DNA from 3 places in the Vibrio sp. Vf1514 genome. Region 2 is predicted to be linked to each of the others. Evidence: riboswitches for the same ligand, from Rfam matches in the RefSeq annotation. Region 2 holds a riboswitch; each other region holds the start of a gene.
What was found. A riboswitch is a leader RNA that binds a small molecule or an ion and turns the genes downstream of it on or off. The one in region 2 is predicted to bind thiamine pyrophosphate.
Positions count from the first base shown of each region.

Region 1 (7,155 bases), on a different replicon from region 2:
CAATTGCTGCACGAAAGCATGCTCCGTGTAGGCCTGCCAATCCTCGTGGCAAGCGTTGATCAAATCTTGGTATGTCATGGCTGGGTTGCCTCGTTATTCATCAAAGTTCGGGACGTAATCTTTCGCTTTAGGAAGCGTGTCGATGATGTGTTGTGCGTACATGAATTCGGCATAATCGTCGTAACGTTTCAGATCAACTGCTGACGGGCGAAGTGCAAAACGGGTGAGCGTGTCATTCCAAGCGCGTTGGTTCAGTTCGTTGTTTAGCGTGTCGGGCGCGTAGGCGACGAACTCTTTCCAAGCGGCTTGTGGATGGTTCACGATGTACGTGACCGCTTGTTCAAGCGCGGTGTTAAAGGCTTTGATGGCTGCTTTGTCGTACGTTTTTGCATTCGCAACGAAAACTAATTCATCATAGGTCGGCACGCCGTGCTCTTCTGGGAAAAAGGCTTTGGCTTGGTAACCTTCCAAGGCAAGTTGGTTGGTTTCGAAGTTACGTAGCCCGCCCCAAATGGCGTCCACTTTACCCGATGCAAGCGCGGAAGAGAGGGCCCAACCGACGTTGATGATCTGAACGTCAGACAACTTCACGTTCTCTTGCGCCAGCATGGTGCCGATGGTTGCTTCTTCATTTCCCGCAATCGAAATCCCGATCTTCTTGCCTTTGAGATCCGCAAGGCGATCGTTTTTGCCGTTGTCCAGCACCATCATGGTATTGAGTGGGGTTGCGATGAGTGTTGCTGAGCGAATCAGCGGCAGCCCGGCTGCGACATCCATGGTCAGGCTGGGCTGGTATGAAATTGCCATATCCACTTTGCCTGCCGCGACCAGTTTTGGTGGCGTGCTTGGATCGGCCGGCTCTTGAATGTTGACGTTCAGCCCCTGCGCTTTGAAGTAGCCACGCTCTTTGGCAATGACGATGGGGCCGTGGTTCGGGTTCACGAACCAATCTAACATCAGCGTCAGCTCTTTTTCGGCGGCCATCACGTTCGTTGAGATCATGGCAGCAAGCAGCGCGGCTGCGCTCATCAGTTTGTTTTTATTCATGGCGTTATTCCTTTGAAGTTATGCCTATTTGTTTTCCCAGGGGATGGCTGTTTTTAATAATTTGTCAGTGATGAAGTAGAGTGCGATGGACAGCACAGCGAGGATAAACAGCGCTGCAAACATCTCGTCGATGATCATGCGCGCGTTGGCTTGCAGCATCAGATACCCCAAACCTTCGCTTGAGCCGACCCATTCGCCGACGACTGCGCCAATCGGCGCGATCACCACCGCGACACGGATACCCGAGGCCAAGGTTGGCAGCGCCGCAGGCAATTGAATGTGGCGTAGCAGTTGCCATTTCGACGCTCCCATGGTTTTGGCCAAATCCAGATAGCCGGTTGGGGTATTGCGTAAACCGTCGTAACAGCACGTCGTCACAGGAAAGAAGATGATGATTGCGGCCATCACCACTTTTGATGCGATGCCGTAACCAAGCCAAAGCATCAGCACCGGCGCGATAGCAAACACCGGAATTGCTTGGCTGGCGATAAGCAAGGGAAGCAGCCAACGTTTGAGCGGTTCGAACAGCAACATTTGCAGAGCAAACAGCAGCCCCATCGACAAGCCAAGCCCAAGACCCAGCAGGATTTCCTGCGCGGTGATCCAGGTGTGCGCAAGCAACACGTCGTAGCGTGAAATCAATCGATGCAGCACATCCACGGGGGCTGGCAAAATGAAGCTTGGCATCTGGAATACCACGACAATCAGTTGCCACAAGCCCAAGATGACCGCGGTGCTGATCGCCACACGTAGCATCGGATGCGTGACTCGTTCTTTCTTACGAATGCGTGTCGAGACGGCGTTGTATTGAGTCATCTCACGCATAATCGCTCTCCAGTTGATCCAAAATTGCTTGTTGCAAGGTGGCACATTCACCATCCAGCACGCGCGGGGGCAACGAATCTGGCGTTTGCAGATGTTGCGCGTGTGCGGGTGTGCCTTGCAGCACATACAATTGGTTGGCGAGACGAACGGCTTCTTGCGGATCGTGGGTAATCAGGACGACGGTTTTCCCTTGGAGCAGTGTGGCCGATAAGGTTTGCAGCTTATGGCGAGTCACCGCATCGAGCGCGGAAAAGGGTTCATCCATCAAAACGAATGGTTTGTCCTGCATCAGTGTGCGCGCCAGTGCCACGCGTTGACGCATTCCGCCGGAAAGCTGGGCGGGTTTGGCATCGGCGTAGTCAGCTAATCCAACCTGTTCGAGCAATTGCATCGCTCGCTGTTGCTCAACAACTTGATTTGAGCGAGCGTGAGAAAAGCGGGAACTCAGGCAGACGTTGTCGAACACGTTGAGCCACGGCAACAACAAATCTTGCTGCGCCATGTAAGCGATGCGGTTGTGCAGCGCAATGCCGTCTGTGGTCGTTAGTTCGCCTTGCCACATCACCTGCTCATCGAGCAGACCGGCGAGGTAACGCAACAGGGTGGTTTTCCCGCAGCCACTTCGCCCCAATAAGACGGTCCACTGCCCGGCAGGAAGGGTCATATTGACGCCTGCAAGTGTGGGTGTGGCACTGTCGTTGTATTGCAGACGGGCGTTGGTAAACTGAATGCCAATGCGATTCTCGGATCTCATTGCATTCATAGACTTCACTGTATTCATGGACTTCATCGTATTCACGGACGTCGTCGTATTAACGAACATTCGCGTGACCCGCAAAGAAGTGGTGAACCGGACCGCGACCTTGACCGACGTCTAGTTCATCGGCATGGGCGATGGCTTGAGAGATATACTGTTTCGCCAAATGTACGGCTTTGTGAAGGTTGTTGCCTTGGCCAAGGTAAGAGGCGATCGCAGAAGAAAGCGTGCAGCCTGTTCCGTGCGTATTTTGAGTTGGGAAACGTGTTGCTCGAATCAGTTCCACAGTATCTGGCGTGATCAGCAGGTCATTGCTGCTGTCATCATTTTCCAAATGACCGCCTTTGAGCAATATCGCTTTCGCACCAAGCGCACGAAGATCGTCAATCATCGCATTCATTTCAGCTTCAGAGTTGGGAACCGGTTTTCCCGTTAACGCAGCACCTTCTGGAAGATTGGGTGTGATGATGTCCGCAAGCGGAATGAGCGCTTCTTTTAACGTGCTGATTGCGGCGTGTTCGAGCAATAAATCACCGCTGGTGGCGACCATCACGGGGTCTATCACCAGGTGCTTGGGTTGGTACTGTTTAATTTTGTTCGCGACCACGTTGATGATATTGGCATCGGCCAGCATGCCGATTTTAACGGCCACGATATTGAGGTCGGTAAACACGGCATCGAGTTGGCTTTCCACATGATCGAGTGGAATTGGGAAAATGGCGGAGACGCCTTGTGTATTTTGCGAGGTAATGGCAGTAATGACAGAGCAGGCAAAACTGCCTGTTGCCGACATGGCTTTGATGTCGGCCTGAATGCCCGCGCCACCACCGCTGTCTGAGCCAGCGATCGTCAACACGACTGGCGGTGTTGTTGTGAATGGCGTTTGGTGTGAATAAGGCTGTGAATGCTGCGTCATGGTCGCTCCTATAACCAGACGTATAGGAACTGACTTTTACCGCGCTCGCCGATCGATTTCCCGATTAGCCGCTGCTCGCCAAAGGAAGTTCGGCGAAGGCAAATGCTGATAGTTCCCTACGTCAGTGCTAACTGAATCAGGTTCAACGGGTCTCGAATTTCGATCTCAGCCAACGCGTTCAGCGTGGCCCCCCGACTATTTCGCTTGGATGATAACAGGACACATCACCAAGGGATACGTTTTTTCAGTGTTCGTGTTTAAGGTGAATGATGGATCCGTGTGAATAGACTCGGTGCCATTAAACATGAATTGTGATAGAGCAATAACCGTTTTAGCGGCAGGATGAACTTTTTTTCTAACTTAGAACGATTTCATCAGTCAAATCTCGAAGCCAGACTTTTGTTCGATAGCGTCGCCAACACATAAACAACTTAATGAATTCTTCAACGAGCATGAGTGCGTAGACGTATTGGAAATCCATCTGCATGAAAAATGCGCCGACAGCTGTAATGGGTATACCACACAGCCACATTGCCACGAAATCGGTGCGTAAACAGAATGCATTGTCGCCTCCTGATCTTAAAATGCCATTGATCATAATCATGTTAATCATTTTCAGACTGACAGCGATACTTAGTATTGTTATTGCGGGTTTTGAGATTGGCAAAAATTGTTCTGAGTCCATTGCCAATAAGCGTAAAAGCAAAGGTTGTAGTAAAAGCAAAACAGCAGATGAAATAATACCGAGTAAGCCAAAGACCTTAGTAAACATCACGGATGTCTTGAATGCATCGTCATAATTTTTCCCGCCTAAACGTTGTCCAATCATGACAGAACAAGCGACAGAAAGCCCAAAGAACAACGAATAACACAGCGATTCAAATGGGCCTAATGTGCTGTATACCGCAAGTTCCAATGTTCCCATGTGGCCAAAAATCGTCTGATAGACCATTGTTCCCATGGCCCACAACAATGAGTTTGCAACAGCTGGAATGGCTAGTCTTCTATAAGTGATTCTAAGCGTGGCGCTATCTCTAAGTTGAGAGACTGACTGTAGCCAATGTCGTTTGATATGAAAGTAACTCAAAAAAACGGCAAGCTGGACAATCCTTGATATTGTGGTCGCTAAGGCGGCTCCAGCAACACCTAATGCTGGCATACCAAGATTTCCAGATATAAGACCGTAATTCAGTATGATGTTGATGGCGATCGTCATTACTGCGATAAGTAAGGGTGTAAAAGCGTCATTCGTAGAGCGCATGGTTGATTCGAATACGATAACTAAATGGGTCAGAAGTAATACGGGGGATGCGTACCACAGATATTCAGAACCGAGTCGGACGACATTCATGTCATTGGTTTGGATATGAAGTATATGATCCGAAAACACAACAAATATGACACTGATGGGGGTCAAAAGAATCGTTCCGGCTTTGATAGCAATTATGGTGACCGTTTTGGCTGATGTTGGGTCGTTCTTCCCCCAAAATTGTGCAATTAAAATGCCACTTGCAGTCGATAGCCCCGCCATAAGCATGATAGCGACAAAGTGCCATTTAGACGCAAGACCGACCGCCGCGGTCGCTTCTGTCCCAAAGTTACTCACCATCAATACGTCAGCTAAAGACAGTATTGCGACTAAAGCACTTTGTATTGCAACGGGCAGACCGATTCTGACCGTTTGAGAAAGCAAATTTTTGTCTTTATTATCGATTTGAAACATGTAGGCTACGTCTCATCGTTGAATGAATTTGGATGTGCGAACTTTAAGCGAACGAATAACGATTGAGAATGTTGTGTTCAGGTGAAAATCTGTTCGAATCCGTCATGTGAGAGGTTAAGCAATGTGTAAAATTTGGAATGATGAAGTTTATCTTGCTGCCGAATGTGAAGAGCGCTTCCTTGTTGCGTCCGATATCGCAGAGATGAAGCAGTATGATATTTTCATGGCTGGTCTTGCTCATCTTAAAGAGGGTTATCGAGTCGAGCGCTCTCGGCCTGATATTCATACTGTGCTGGTGACATTAGAAGGCGCGGGAGTACTTTCTACAGATGAAGGTGTTTTTGATATATTGCCCAATACAATCACAGTACTACCGAGTGAGAAGCCATTTTGTTTTGAGCTTGCTTACCCATGCAAGTCTTGGAAAATGGTTTGGCTCCTTTTACATAGTTCAGACACTTGGACAAATTTGTTACGAATCAATCGTCCGGTTATTCACTTTGATGCTTGTGAATCTATTTGGTCTCTTACTTCGTTGATTTACAGAGAAATTGGCGGCCGTTCTGCTTTTAGGAACATGATGCTAAGTGAGTTGGCGAAAGTACTGTCTAGTGTTACCGCGAATATTTCAGATACTCATATGCGGGTACTTAGTGTGTTGAATAGCGTCGAATCGCAACTGCATCTTGATTGGAAAGTATCGACAATCGCTGAACTTACTTTTCTGAGTGAAGAACAGTTAAATCGTGTTGTTAAGCAGCTTGTTGGTATGTCGCCGCGTGATTATCTTTTAACTTTACGCATGAAAAAAGCGACGGATTTGCTGAGCCACAAAGATTGGTCGATAGCGATGATTGCTTTACGATTAGGTTACAAAGACCCTAATAACTTCACTCATCGGTTTAAAAAGCACTTTGGAAAGCCGCCTACTCACTACAGAGCATCATTATTACCAAGCAAATTAACTTAAATTCGTAACGTTTCGATTTTGTTGGATTCTCATAAGTAGGTGAGAATCTTGTTTCTTTAACAAAGCGGACATATGTGGGCTTTGATCACAAATGATAGGGTGGAGAGGTGCTGTTTATTGATCCGTTTCACATTAACCTTATGTGACGCTTATAGTTGATTGCGATGACAAAATCGTAACGTTAAGATTTGTTCGGGAATGAGATGAATTAGTCTGACTGAACTAGTTGAAGGTTGGACGTTATTGGGAGTTTTTATGTTTAACTTAACGTTAAAGCAGCAGCAGAGGTTGATTATCGTCATGTTCTTGGCGATACCATTGACATTACTATTTACCTTTTCGTATTACCCTGCCAGCCAACTGTTTTACATGAGTGTTACCGACTGGGATGGTTATGCACCAGTCAAAAATTTTATTGGTCTAGAAAATTATACGTACTTATGGGAAGAACCTGATCAGTTGAATCCTTTGTTAGTGACGTTGTACTACTTTGCAGGCGCGGTCATTCAACTGACTCTGTCACTGTGGTTTGCTGTACTGGTCAATTCCAAACTCGCTGGCCGGAATTTGTTTAAGACACTACTTTTTATCCCGTTTGTTTTGAATGCAGTCGCGGCCTCGATGGTTTTTCAAATTTTCTACCAAGTCGATGGCGCGTTAGATAGCTTCTTGATCTTGATTGGTTTGGATGATTGGATTAAGCCTTGGTTAATGGATCGCAATGTTGTTAACTGGGCGCTTGTTGCAGCATCGATTTGGCGTTATTTGGGCTTTAACCTAATTCTATTTTTTGGTGTCTTACAGTCGATTCCGCAAGACCAATATGAAGCCGCACGAATTGAAGGGGCTAGTGAATGGCAACAATTCCGCTTTATTACGTTACCTTCCATTAAACTCGTGATCGGATTGCAAGTGCT
Region 1 is NZ_CP197268.1:1,114,070-1,121,224, reverse strand. Features, by position in the region: gene tenA (thiaminase II) at 1-78, opposite strand, end outside; gene ACS18Q_RS19895 (ABC transporter substrate-binding protein) at 94-1,047, opposite strand; partial or broken gene ACS18Q_RS19890 (ABC transporter permease) at 1,072-1,797, opposite strand; gene ACS18Q_RS19885 (ABC transporter ATP-binding protein) at 1,865-2,626, opposite strand; gene thiD (bifunctional hydroxymethylpyrimidine kinase/phosphomethylpyrimidine kinase) at 2,685-3,545, opposite strand; TPP riboswitch at 3,642-3,749, opposite strand; gene ACS18Q_RS19875 (MATE family efflux transporter) at 3,901-5,268, opposite strand; gene ACS18Q_RS19870 (helix-turn-helix domain-containing protein) at 5,390-6,238, shown strand; gene ACS18Q_RS19865 (carbohydrate ABC transporter permease) at 6,494-7,155, shown strand, end outside.
Region 1: it holds a riboswitch for thiamine pyrophosphate, as region 2 does, so the genes downstream of both, thiD (bifunctional hydroxymethylpyrimidine kinase/phosphomethylpyrimidine kinase) here and thiC (phosphomethylpyrimidine synthase ThiC) in region 2, are expected to answer to the same signal.

Region 2 (7,155 bases):
GTTCATCCGACAACATGGTTGCGCTCCTTCGTCGATACCAGCGACAGCGCGAGAATATGCTGCAACGTGTGGGTAGCAACAGCCACATCCTTTGCCTCAGTAATGGCTCTCACCACGGCAATACTGGTGACGCCGCACGCCAGAACGTGCTCGGCGTTAAGCGCATCAATCCCGCCTATCGCCACACTGGGCACCCCCGTGGTGTCACCATAAGGCATCGAATCAAGCAGTCGTTGATACAACGCCAAGCGCACCAGCCCCTGCGGTTTGGACGGCATTTGTTTGGTGGTGGTCGGAAAAATATGCCCCAAGGCAATGTAGCTCGGCGCCAATTGGTGAATGCGAAGCAATTCAAAATAACCGTGAGTGGATAAACCCAACCGAAGGTTATTGTCCGATAGCATCTTCAAATCGACCGTCTGCAGATCTTCCTGCCCAAGGTGCACGCCATAAGCGCCATGCTTTACCGCCAGCTGCCAATAGTCATTAATAAACACCTGCGCCCCGAACTCGCGCCCAAGACGAATGGCTTCCATTACCTGCTGTTCCAAATCAGCTTGATGCGAGTCTTTGATGCGCAGTTGAATGGTGGTGATCCCCAGTGGCAATAACTGCGCAATCCAACGGACATCATCCACCACGGGGTACACACCCAATGACGCCGACTTCAGGGTTGGAAACGCAGAAAATTCAGCTTGGGTGCGTGGTTGAGGAAAGTGTCGGTAGTCGCTTGGCCATGTTTCACGTGAAACATTCAATGCTGCTCGACTCAAAACCAACGCATCTTCAATGGGAAAATCGAGACTCAGACACGCCAGCACCCATGCCAAATGACGCCCATAGTCACGAGGTTCCAAGGGGGTGACTTGAAGCAAGGAACGGACTTCATCAGAATGTTGCCAATGGTCGGTCACGTACCCCTGATGCTCGTCGCCAATAAAAATCCAACGGTCATGCATTGCTGTGGACGCACAATCATCAGTCACAGCACCGTAGTGCAACACCCTATCAGCATCTGGCTGAACATGGGGGAACCAATTGCAAGACAAACGGAGAGTCGTGTCGCCAACAAGTTGCAAATCAGGCGTTGGGCTCACGCCCAACTCGATATGTCCAATCGCAAAACCTTGTTGTTCAGCGAGCAATAGCACCCGCTGCACGTCTCCCGTCAGTTCAATACACTGAGATGGGATAAGTAATTTCACGATTTATTCCTCAGTCACCGTCTCGGCAGATGCAACCGCAGGGTGATACAGTTCCGAGCCCGTGGCTAAGAACTCCTCAGACTTCTGGCGCATGCCTTCCAGCGGATCGTCGAAAACTTTCACCTCAACCGATTGTTCACCGGCCATCCTGTCAGCATTGGCGTATGTACGGCGCACTTCCTGCGAGATTTTCATTGAACAGAATTTCGGGCCACACATCGAACAGAAGTGCGCGACCTTTCCTGACTCCTGTGGCAACGTTTCATCGTGGAATGCGCGCGCCGTGACTGGATCCAGCGACAGGTTGAATTGGTCTTCCCAACGGAATTCAAAACGCGCTTTCGATAACGCGTTGTCGCGAATCTGCGCGCCAGGATGCCCTTTGGCCAAATCGGCCGCATGGGCAGCGAGCTTGTAGGTAATCAGACCGGTTTTGACATCTTCTTTATTGGGCAACCCCAAGTGCTCTTTGGGTGTCACGTAACACAACATGGCACAACCAAACCAACCGATCATCGCAGCACCAATGCCCGAGGTGATGTGGTCATAACCCGGCGCGACATCGGTCGTCAGTGGACCCAAGGTGTAAAATGGCGCTTCATGACAATGTTCCAACTGTTCGTCCATATTGGCTTTGATCAGATGCATGGGCACGTGTCCTGGGCCTTCAATCATCACTTGCACGTCGTATTCCCACGCCACTTGAGTCAGCTCGCCCAATGTTCTCAATTCGGCAAACTGCGCTTCATCGTTGGCATCAGCAATCGAACCCGGACGCAGACCATCGCCCAATGACAGCGCCACATCGTACTTAGCACAAATCTCACAGATCTCGCGGAAGTGCGTATAAAGGAAGTTTTCCTGATGATGAGCCAGACACCATTTGGCGATGATCGAGCCACCGCGTGACACAATGCCAGTGACACGCTTCGCGGTCATCGGCACATAACGCAATAGCAAACCGGCATGAATGGTGAAGTAATCCACCCCCTGCTCTGCCTGTTCTAACAACGTATCGCGCATCACTTCCCAAGTCAGGTTCTCTGCAATACCGTTCACTTTTTCCAACGCTTGATACATCGGCACGGTCCCAATCGGTACCGGACTATTGCGTAGAATCCATTCTCGTGTTTCGTGAATATTCCGTCCGGTCGACAGATCCATCACGGTATCACCGCCCCAACGGGTGGCCCACACCAGTTTTTCAACTTCTTCTTCAATCGACGAACTCACGGAGGAGTTACCAATGTTCGCATTGACCTTCACGAGGAAATTGCGGCCAATAATCATCGGTTCCGATTCGGGGTGGTTGATGTTACATGGAATGATGGCACGGCCTTCCGCCACTTCCTGACAAACAAATTCAGGGGTGATTGCTTTAGGCAAATGAGCACCAAAGTGTTGCCCCGGATGTTGGCGGTTTAACTGCTCATCTTGATAGTGGTGGCGCCCCATATTTTCACGCAGCGCAATGTATTCCATTTCCGGTGTAATGATCCCCTGACGGGCGTAATGCAGCTGCGTCACACGACGACCAGCTTTCGCACGGCGAATTACAGGAAGGTTGCCATAACGCAATTCATCCAGAGTCTGGTCGGCGAGGCGTTCACGCGCGTACGCTGAACTCATGCCCTCGAGAACTTCGGTATCCTCGCGCTCCATAACCCAGTGTTCACGCAGTTTGGGCAACCCCTGATAGAGATCGATAGTGTAATTTGGGTCGGTGTATACACCTGAAGTATCGTACACACACACCGCTTCGTTCGGTTCATAGACGGGTGCGTCTTTCGTACCACCGATCAAGCTGTCGGCGAGCGAAATTTCGCGCATTGGTACGCGGATATCGTCACGCGACCCAGTCAGATAGGTTTTCTTTGAATTGGGGTACGGCTGTACCGAGAGGGTTTCAATAAACTGTTTGGCTTCCAGTCTCGCTTGTTTGCGACTCGACATAGCATTTTCCTTGATGAGGATTTTAGGGATAAATGCTTGGCGGAAAGATGCGACAAGAGGTGATCAGACAGATCTGGAACTGAAGATACGACGATCCACAGATCGCCAGAGATTGTCTTCTCTTGTTCCCTTCGCAGGTTCTAACCTGATCAGGTTCAACGGATCCCGAATAAACGGTCTCAGCCTTATGGCACTCCGACAAGTGAAATCATTATAGAGCAGTGATATTGCTAAACAAGCAGAAAAGTAGAGTTTTTAATCAACCACGGACCAACCACTGGTACGCAACCCAAGCGGCCGAGATACTCAGCAACACGTTGAGCAGCACGTTTAAACCCATTTTAAAAAACGCACCTTGTTGCATAAGTAGCACGTTATCCATCGAAAAGGTGGAAAATGTGGTCAATGCGCCCAAAAAGCCCAACCCGATGATCTGACGCCAAGGGTATGGCGCTAACCATTCATTTTCAAAAGATGCAATGAGCAACCCCATAATGAACGAACCGACGATGTTAACGGTTAACGTGCCGTAGGGGAAATTGCGCCCAAAGAGTGTCACACACCATTCCGAAACCAAATAACGCGAACAAGCACCCACAGCACCACCGATGGCAATCAAACCTAAAATTGCAAATTGTCCCATGTGCCCTCCAAATGTATTGCCATCATTGTACTGGTTCATTGATGAAAAATGAGCCAGTACGGGTAAAAAAATAGTTTTCAATAACAGCACTAGATAGCCAAAGTGCGAAGAAATACAAAAGTTACAGGAGTCACTTATTTAAGCAACTTCGATAAAACCCATCAATCCGGTTTTCATATGCTCGATCACGTGGCAGTGATACATCCATCGTCCAGGGTTGTCGGCAACAAACGCTGCCTTGGCACTGCCATTTTTGCCTAGCAGTACGGTATCGGTATGAAACGGTTTTTCCAGAACTTGACCATCAAGCTCCAACACTGTAAACGTGTGACCATGTAGGTGAATAGGATGATGGTACTGCGTGACATTGCGTAAATTGAAAATATAGGTTTTTCCCAATTCCAGTTTTGCCAAGGGTTCAGGAATGTGGTCGGCACTCATCCCTTCCCACGCACGTTTATTCACCAACCAGAAATTGGGCACAGCGTGACCACGCTTATCCGCAGGTGTCACTGCACCTTCCCATTCAAATACAAAATCGATTTCTTGCGCTTGATACAGCTTTACAGGGGCGATCGGATTCAATGGTAATCGAGGGATGGATTTCCCATTGGCCAGCCAAGACTCCTCACAGAGGAACTCACACAACGGAAAAGCGAACTTCCCTTTCATTTGCCGAACATAAACCGTTTCACCCGCTTTGGGCGCGATAAAGGCAATGTCTAAACGCATGCCAGGGCCAATTTTATGTTGCGTTAGCAGATATGGCGTTTCGACCGGGTTGCCATCAATCGCAATGATCCACGCCTCTGCACCTTCGACAGCGATTGGATAAGTGATCGTGTTATCCACGTTGGCAATACGAGCTCTCACCGTCGCATTCTGTTTAATCGTGTATTGCGGATTGTGTTTACCGTTCACAGTCCCCCACTCGCCGGGCGTTCCCATCCGCGCACTGTAGCGTGGGATCATTAAATCTTTCCACTGACCTTTTTTGTCCAAATGCCAATGTTTCAGCATGAGTGGGTATTCATGATCAAAGGCCACAGGTTCGGCCTCATCAACAATGATCAAGCCCACTAAGCCCATCCCGAGCTGTTTGACACTATTCATGTGTGGGTGGTACCAAAACGTACCCGCATCCGGCGGTGTAAACTCATAGGTAAACGTCTCACCGGGTAGAATGGGAGGCTGACTCAGAAAAGGCACCCCATCCATGGCGATGGGAATGCGTAGACCGTGCCAATGTATAGTCGTCGGTTCATCCAACTTGTTGGTAAAGTGGATCGTCACCTTCTGTCCTTGGCGACAACGAATGATAGGAGCTGGGATGGAACCGTTGAACCCGAGAACGGGTGTCGAATAATCTGGTACTAACGTGGCGTTCGCCGGTTCAGCGGTCAGTTGATAAACATATTCGTCCGGGCTTGAGACCAATCGAATCAAAGAACACGCTGGTAATGCAGCGGTGAGACCGAAAGCTGACCCAATTTTTAAAAAGTGACGACGCGAGATATCCATAACCAGTCCTAATAACAATGTTTAATGGATTGGTAATAAAACTGATTCGCAACAAAATGTAAATGATGAGCCGTTGAAATCTGAAAGAAAAACCGAGCAAATTCGGATTCACAGCGAGATTTCAGAGTAAAGAGTAACACCAAGGAGTCAATCGATACAGGAACTGATGAATGGCTGGATTACAAAAAACGACTGAGCTGACGTAGTCCAATGCCAGTTGTTTCAAAAGCCACAAACAACAAAGCCCCAGCTTTCGCTGAGGCTTTGTAATAATGGCAGGGGTGGAGAGATTCGAACTCCCAACACGCGGATTTGGAATCCGCTGCTCTGCCAATTGGAGCTACACCCCTAAATTTGGTCTTCCAGATTGAAGAAAACCCCAGCATTTCTGCTGAGGTCTTAAATAAGTGGCGGAGCGGACGGGACTCGAACCCGCGACCCCCGGCGTGACAGGCCGGTATTCTAACCAACTGAACTACCGCTCCGCACTGGTTAGACTCAAGAGTCTAAATTTAAAGCCTGGCGATGTTCTACTCTCACATGGGGAGACCCCACACTACCATCGACGCTGTTTCGTTTCACTTCTGAGTTCGGAATGGAGTCAGGTGGGTCCAAAACGCTATGGTCGCCAAGCAAATTCTTAAAATTCGGAAAGCTGTTTTCGTTCTCTCAACACATTCTTATGCGCTTAGCTTTGAGTCCACTACAAAACCCCTTGGGTGTTGTATGGTTAAGCCTCACGGGCAATTAGTACAGGTTAGCTCAACGCCTCACAACGCTTACACACCCTGCCTATCAACGTTCTAGTCTCGAACAACCCTTTAGGACAGTTAAACTGTCAGGGAAGACTCATCTCAGGGCTCGCTTCCCGCTTAGATGCTTTCAGCGGTTATCGATTCCGAACTTAGCTACCGGGCAATGCGTCTGGCGACACAACCCGAACACCAGAGGTTCGTCCACTCCGGTCCTCTCGTACTAGGAGCAGCCCCCTTCAATCTTCCAACGCCCACGGCAGATAGGGACCGAACTGTCTCACGACGTTCTAAACCCAGCTCGCGTACCACTTTAAATGGCGAACAGCCATACCCTTGGGACCGACTTCAGCCCCAGGATGTGATGAGCCGACATCGAGGTGCCAAACACCGCCGTCGATATGAACTCTTGGGCGGTATCAGCCTGTTATCCCCGGAGTACCTTTTATCCGTTGAGCGATGGCCCTTCCATTCAGAACCACCGGATCACTATGACCTGCTTTCGCACCTGCTCGAACCGTCATTCTCGCAGTTAAGCGGGCTTATGCCATTGCACTAACCTCACGATGTCCAACCGTGATTAGCCCACCTTCGTGCTCCTCCGTTACTCTTTGGGAGGAGACCGCCCCAGTCAAACTACCCACCAGGCACTGTCCTCAACCCGGATAACGGGTCTAAGTTAGAACATCAAACATACAAGGGTGGTATTTCAAGGTCGGCTCCAACGCAACTGGCGTCACGTCTTCAAAGCCTCCCACCTATCCTACACATGTAGGTTCAATGTTCAGTGCCAAGCTGTAGTAAAGGTTCACGGGGTCTTTCCGTCTAGCCGCGGGTACACTGCATCTTCACAGCGATTTCAATTTCACTGAGTCTCGGGTGGAGACAGCGTGGCCATCATTACGCCATTCGTGCAGGTCGGAACTTACCCGACAAGGAATTTCGCTACCTTAGGACCGTTATAGTTACGGCCGCCGTTTACCGGGGCTTCGATCAAGAGCTTCGACCGAAGTCTAACCCCATCAATTAACCTTCCGGCACCGGGCAGGCGTCACACCGTATACGTCATCTTACGATTTTG
Region 2 is NZ_CP197267.1:3,138,778-3,145,932, forward strand. Features, by position in the region: gene ACS18Q_RS14595 (HesA/MoeB/ThiF family protein) at 1-16, opposite strand, end outside; gene ACS18Q_RS14600 (thiamine phosphate synthase) at 3-1,205, opposite strand; gene thiC (phosphomethylpyrimidine synthase ThiC) at 1,209-3,158, opposite strand; TPP riboswitch at 3,268-3,366, opposite strand; gene crcB (fluoride efflux transporter CrcB) at 3,418-3,801, opposite strand; gene ACS18Q_RS14615 (multicopper oxidase domain-containing protein) at 3,940-5,322, opposite strand; tRNA gene ACS18Q_RS14620 (tRNA-Trp) at 5,596-5,672, opposite strand; tRNA gene ACS18Q_RS14625 (tRNA-Asp) at 5,731-5,807, opposite strand; rRNA gene rrf (5S ribosomal RNA) at 5,840-5,955, opposite strand; rRNA gene ACS18Q_RS14635 (23S ribosomal RNA) at 6,049-7,155, opposite strand, start outside.

Region 3 (7,155 bases), 1.2 Mb from region 2:
ATCGATGCGCCCAGCGCCAGCGAACTCAAAGCCGCCACGCAACGCGCGGTTGATACCTTTCTTGTCCTCTACGCCGCCTAATCGTCTCATCTGAAACCGACCTGATGCCACGCTCAGGTCGGACCGTTTTTTTCTCCGATTATTCAATTTACACTAGACATGAGAACCATTCTCATGCTGCAATATTGTTATGTTATAACATTTCAGCATGGAATTATGAAAAAGCTATTGATACTCGCTCTGGTGTTGGGCGTGGGCGCAACTCTATTTTGGAAACCTTCTGCCCCGACGCACAACACGCTCTCTATTTCTGGCCCGTTTGAATTCAACAGTCAGGATCTGTCGAAAGACGGGTTTGTGTTCTCCCGTCTACAAGTGGTGGAATCGCTGGTTGGCATCAACGATGACGCCGAACCTTACCCGCTGTTGGCGCAAAGCTGGCAACAAAGTGATGACGGCCTGAGCTGGACATTCACCCTTCGTCCGAACGTTCATTTCCACGATGGCACACTGCTCAATGCGCAAGCGGCAGCGCAGTCGCTCAATCTCGCGCTCGCCAAACCGGGCGTGATTCGCCAAGTGCCGATTCAGTCGATCAGCGCGCTGAACGATCGCGTGGTTATCACGCTGGATCGCCCTTACCGCGCGCTGCCCTCGGTGCTGGCGCACTACTCCACCGCGATTATCGCGCCAAGCTCCATGGACGCCAGCGGCAAAGTGATTCAATTGCAAGGCACTGGCCCGTATCAGATTGCGAGCTTACAAGCGCCGCACAAGGCCAAAGTGACGCGTTTTGACGCCTATTGGGGCACGCCCGCCCATATCGATACGGTGGAATACCTAGCCGGCCATCGCTCAGAAAGCCGCGCCTTGTTGGCGCAAAGCGGTCAAGCGGATTTGGTCTACACCCTTGATCCCATCAGCATCAGCACACTGCAAGCGGCAAAAAATATCGACCTGCATGTGGAATCGATGCCGCGCACGGTGTTGGTTAAACTCAACAACGCGCACCCGTTTCTGAATGACAAAACCGTGCGACAAGCACTGAGTTTGGCTCTGGATCGCGAAGGCATCGCGCAATCGGTGCTGCGCCTGCCAGGCTCTGAAGCATACCAACTGTTTTCGCCCGCGCTGGGCGCGTGGCACATCGCGCAGCATGATCATCAACCCGATACCGCTCACGTCAACAATCTGCTCGCGGACGATCAACTCGTGGGCAATCAGCATGCAGACAAGCTGCAACAAGCCAAAGCGTTGCTGAGCGCACAAGGGTGGCATGCCAATGCGCAAGGGCTGTTGCAACGCGACGGCCAGGTATTTCGCGTGCAGTTGGTGACTTACGCAGACCGCCCAGAGCTGCCGCTCATCGCCACCGCGCTGCAAGCCCAATGGCGCGAACTGGGCATCGATGTGCAGATCTCGATTGATAACTCCAGTGCCATTCCAGCCAAGCACCACGACAACAGCTTGGAGATGGCGCTCATCGCCCGCAACTTCGGCACGTTGGCCGATCCCCTGCCGCTCCTGATGAACGATTTTGCAACCGAGAAAGGCGCCGACTGGGGGCCGATGCACTGGTCCTCCAACACCTTTAGCGCGTTGCTCGAACAACTCTCCGGCGAAGCCGACCCGGCGCAGTATCGCCAGTTAGCACAGCAAGCCGCCACGGTACTGGCCGACGAAATGCCGCTGATCCCGGTGACCTATTACCGCCAGATCGTCGCGGTCAATCGCCACCTCGACGGGTTCTCATTCGACCCGTTTGAAATCAATTACCGCGTGTCGGAGATGCGTTTCCATGACTAAGATTTTGCTATCTCGTTTGTACCAAGCGCTGTTTGTGGCGTGGTCGGTCGGCACGTTGACCTTCGTGTTGATGCGACTGATTCCGGGTGACATCGCCTACCGCATCGCCGCCGGGCGTTACGGTTATGACTACGTGAACGCCGAAGCCGCGCAAGCGGTGCAGGCAGAATTGGGGCTGGATCGCTCTGGATTTGAGCTGTATTTCAATTGGTTATGGGATCTGCTGCATTTTAATCTCGGGAATTCGCTGGTCAGCGGTGAGCCGGTGATCGCTGCGCTCTCGCACCAGCTGGGGCATTCCTTGCTACTGGCTGCGGCCGCAACAGCGCTGTCGCTGCTGATCGCCATTCCGGTGGGGCTGTATTGCGGTCGCCGCGCCAATCAGTGGAGCGATCACGCGGCGCTGTTTGGGTCTATCATCATCAAGGCGCAGCCAGTGTTTCTGATTGGTTTGTTGTTGGTGTTGGTGTTTGCGCTCCATTTCAACCTGTTCCCCGTTGCCGGGTTTGGCAGCGTCGAATATCTGGTGCTGCCTGCATTGGCGCTGGCGCTGAGCATGGCTGCGATGTCGAGTCGAATGATTCGCAACGCGACACATCAGGTCCTGAACTCGCCTTATTTTCAATTCGCGCGCTTAAAAGGGCTGAACCATCAGCAAGCGTTTACCCGTCACGCGCAGCTCAATATTACGCTGCCAGTGATGGCGTTTGTCGGCATTCAGGCCGTTAGTTTAGTCGAAGGCATTGTGATGATTGAATCGCTGTTCTCTTGGCCGGGCATCGGCCACGCGTTGTCACACGCGATTTTTCGTCGTGACATTCCCATGATTCAAGGGGCGGCGCTGTTGATGGGGCTGCTGTTTGTGGCCATCAACACGCTGGTCGATATCGCGCAGTACTGGCTCGATCCACGTCAGCGTTTGGCGACCAAGGCGGTGATGGCATGAAACAGTTCTCGCGCAGTCAATGGGTCGGCATGAGCATTCTCGCCGCGTTGGTGGTCTTTGCTCTCTTTGAAGCCCTGATTTACCGCGGCGATCCCGCGCAGCAATCCTTGGCGCAAGCCTTTGCCTCGCCCTCATGGCAGGAGCCGCTGGGGCGCGATCATTATGGCCGCAGCAACTACGCCCGCTTAGCAAGCGCCGTGAGTACCTCCCTGCTGATGGCGGTGGTGAGTGTGGTCACCTCGGCCGCTTTGGGTTTGCTAGCCGGCGTGACCGCCGCGTGGAAAGGCGGCTGGTGGGATAAGTCGCTCTCGTGGTTGGTCAATATGTTACTCGCCATGCCGGGGCTGATTCTGGTGCTGCTGTTTGGCGCCATGGTGCCGGGCTCGTTTTTGATCCTCTATCTCGCTATCTCGTTGATGTTATGGGTGGAATATTTCCGCGTCGTGCGCAGCCGCACCTTGAGCTTGTTGCGTTCGCCCGAAATCGAAGCCTCGCGTTTGTACGGTTTTGGCGTTTGTTATCAATTCAAACGCCACCTGTGGCCGGAGCTGCGCACTGACCTGTTTACCCTCGGCTGCTTTGGTGCTGGCAACGCCATTCTGGCACTGGCCTCCATTGGCTTTTTGTACGTTGGCCTTAAGCCGCCTGCGGCCGAACTCGGTTTGATGATGGTCGAGCTGTTCCGCTATTACCAACAGGCGCCGTGGGTGCTGGTTCAACCGATTGTGGTGGTGTTTTTGTTAGTGATGAGTTTTCACCTGTTGGCGCGAGGAAAGCAGGCATGAGTGTGTTATTGAACGTCGAACAGTTGTCGATTCAAGCTGGTGAGCAAACCTTGGTTGAACCGCTGTCATTTGAGCTTCGTCGCGGTGAAGCGGTCACGATTTTGGGCGAAACCGGTTCGGGCAAAAGCCTGATGGCCAACGCCATTATCGGCACCTTGCCGGAAACGCTGACCATGCAGGGCGACGTGACGCTATTTGGCGACGCGCAGCGCGATCTTAGCCACGACGCGCGCCAACAGCTGTGGGGAAAAAAGCTGGCCGTTTTGCCACAAGAGCCGTGGTACGCGCTAAGCCCGTTGATGGCGGTGGGCGAACAGGTGCGCGAAGTGCACGAGGTGGTCAATGGCGATCCCGTGCAAGCGCACACCCATACCCAAGCGGCATTTGAGGGCGTTGAACTGGGTGACGACATGGCGAAATTCCCGCATCAGTTATCCGGCGGAATGGCGCAGCGCGTGGCCTATTTGTGCGCGACCCAAGCCGGTGGCGAATTGCTGATTGCCGATGAGCCAACCAAAGGCTTGGACGTCAGCCGCCGCGACCAAATCATCGCGCAGTTGCTCAGCCATAAACAGCGCGGTGCGGTGCTGACCATCACGCACGACATTGAAGTCGCGCAGCAATTGGGCGGCGAAATCATCGTGATGAAAAAAGGCGTGGTGCAAGAGCGAGGGCCTGCGCAACAAGTGCTGAGCGCGCCGCAATCGGACTACGCCAAAGCGCTGATCGCCGCCGACCCGCGTTTCTGGCCAAGCGCATCACTACCGACCGTTGGTCAGCCGGTGCTGCACGTAGAAAATCTGAGTATGCATTACGGCGATCGCACGCTGTTTGAACAGCTTAATTTTTCCATCGCACAGGGCGAAATTCTGGGCATCAGCGGAGACAGCGGGTGTGGCAAATCCACATTGGCGGACATTCTGGTCGGCCTCAAACGTGCCACCGGCGGCACGTTGCGGCACACCACACCGTTTGCGACAGGCGATGTGCTCAAGCTGTATCAAGATCCACCAAGTGCGCTGCCGAAAAGTGCAACGCTGCACACACTGCTGAGCGATTTATGTCAGCGTCACACCATCGACCCAACTCGTATTGAGCCGCTGATGGCCAAGCTCAAATTGTCGATGCAACTGCTCGGGCGCAAAGTGACTCAAGTGTCCGGGGGCGAGCTGCAACGCTTTGCAATTTTGCGCGCATTGTTGATGAAACCCAAACTCTTGATTGCCGATGAACCCACTTCGCGCCTCGACCCCGTGACGGCCGCCAGCACGTTGCAGCTCATGACGGCGCTGACGCAGGAAATGGGCTGCGCGCTGGTGTTGATCAGTCACGACAAAGTGGCGCTGAGTAAAAGCTGTCATCAGATCATTCGCCTCTAACCTGCCCGTTGCCGCTGACTCCTGCTCGTTCAGCTTCCTGCATGTTCAGCGGCAACATCACGCGAGCCTAGCTCCGCGCGCCACACATCTGCTATCATCGACGCTGATAGTCGGGGAGCCCACTTGGGCTGAGATTGCCACCCACTGCCCTTGCGGCAGCGATGCAAGACCCGTAGAACCTGATTCAGTTCGCACTGACGTAGGGAACTATGTACGCTTCGCGATGTGATGCGCCCCAATGATGTGAGCGCCTCGTACAGCGTATGGCTTTAGCCGCCCAGCACTCGAATCCTTCCCTCGTGTTGTGGCGCTAAACCGGTTCCTGACCGTCGAAGACTAGGAGCCCCAATGCCTCATTCAAACCTGCAATGTCACACCTCAACGGTTCTCACGCTGGCCGGTTCTGCCAGCGACAACGATGCGTACAACGATCCACTCAAAACCACGGAGGCGACCGCATGATGCCCTACACCCTCTACTTGGTCACTGATGATCAGCAAGACCTCAACACCCTATGCCGTGTCGTTAAACAAGCCATCGCTGGCGGCGTTTCACTGGTGCAAGTGCGCGAAAAACAGGGCGACGTACGGACTTTTATCGAACGTGCGGCGGCAGTGAAAGCGGTGCTAAGCGGCAGCGGTGTGCCCTTGATCATCAATGATCGCGTTGACGTGGCCTTGGCCGTGGATGCCGATGGCGTGCACTTGGGGCAAAGCGACATGCCCGCCACGCTGGCGCGCCAACTGCTTGGCCCGGATAAACTGATTGGGTTGTCGGTTGAGAACGAGCAACAATTTGAACAAGCGCAGTCGCTTCCGGTCGATTATCTCGGCCTCAGTGCGATTTTCGCCACGCCGACCAAAACCAATACCGTTAAACATTGGGGGCTGGATGGCCTGAACTGGGCGATGGCGCGCAGCCGTTTACCCATGGTGGCGATCGGTGGCTTGAACACCAGCAATATCGCGGCGGTCGCCCAAACAGGCGTGCACGGTATCGCGCTGGTATCGGCGATTAGCCATGCGCCTGACCCACAACAAGCCGCTCGCGAGCTGCGTTTGCTAATCGAACAAAATCGCACGAATTCGCTTGTTCGAAATTATTGAACGACCACAACAAGTTGCACGGCTGTTGACGCCTGCTCGAAAGCACTAGACTGAGTATCAAGCCTGAGGGAGTGAAGCATTCCCTCCCCCAACACCAAATACGATTTGGTCCGCCAAGTCGAAGGAGCAGAGCATGATCGAAGTAAGAAAAGCAGAACAACGCGGCCGCGCAAACTTTGGCTGGTTGGATAGCAAACACACCTTTTCATTTGGTAGCTACTACGACCCGAAACACATGGGATTTTCGGAACTGCGCGTGATCAACGACGATAAAGTCACCCCCAGCGCCGGTTTTGAAACCCACGGTCACCGCGACATGGAGATCATCAGCTATGTGCTCAGCGGCACCATTGCGCACAAAGACAGCGCGGGCAACATCAAAACCCTGCCTGCAGGTGAGTTCCAGTTGATGTCTGCCGGTCGCGGCATTTACCACAGCGAGTTCAACGCCTCCGATAGCGAGTCACTAAGCTTTCTGCAAATCTGGATTCAGCCAAACAGCTTTGGCGGCGAACCGGGTTACCAGCAAAAAGACTTTGGTCAAGCGCCGGGCCTCACCACCATCGCCACCCCAACGGGTGAAGATGGCACGCTGCACATCAAACAAGATGCGCGCCTATTGCAACTGATTTTGGCGCCTCATAGCGCACTGACTTACGATGTGCCACAAGGTCGCCGCGTTTACGTGCACCAAATCGACAGCACACTGGCCATCAACGACGTGACGCTGAATCCGGGCGATGGCGCGAAAATCGCCAAAGAGAGTCAACTTGAACTGCGCAACGACAGTGACTTGCCAGTGAAAGCCTTGGTGTTCGATTTGCCCTAAACGCGCACCAGCCACGCAACGCGTGAGCAACGTCACCCCATACGCCGCGGACTTTGAGTTCGCGGCGTTTTTATGTCTCTACCTCAAAATGGAACCGGTTACAGAAACCGGTTCCATTTTTACATTTCCTGATCTAGAATGCGTTTAAATTGACGAGTTTTGAATCAGATTGACGCACCGTGAAGGGTGAACGCATGATGCCAGCGACAGACTTTCATCTGTCGCCACGCATTGACCTTTCGGCGCAACACAAAGGGGTAACGACATGTCACAACAAGGTTTTCCAAGCGATTTTCTGTGGGGC
Region 3 is NZ_CP197267.1:1,988,772-1,995,926, forward strand. Features, by position in the region: gene ACS18Q_RS09145 (TetR/AcrR family transcriptional regulator) at 1-81, shown strand, start outside; gene ACS18Q_RS09150 (ABC transporter substrate-binding protein) at 217-1,806, shown strand; gene ACS18Q_RS09155 (ABC transporter permease) at 1,799-2,752, shown strand; gene ACS18Q_RS09160 (ABC transporter permease) at 2,749-3,537, shown strand; gene ACS18Q_RS09165 (ABC transporter ATP-binding protein) at 3,534-4,916, shown strand; TPP riboswitch at 5,018-5,139, shown strand; gene thiE (thiamine phosphate synthase) at 5,375-6,022, shown strand; gene ACS18Q_RS09175 (pirin family protein) at 6,156-6,851, shown strand; gene ACS18Q_RS09180 (6-phospho-beta-glucosidase) at 7,117-7,155, shown strand, end outside.
Region 3: it holds a riboswitch for thiamine pyrophosphate, as region 2 does, so the genes downstream of both, thiE (thiamine phosphate synthase) here and thiC (phosphomethylpyrimidine synthase ThiC) in region 2, are expected to answer to the same signal.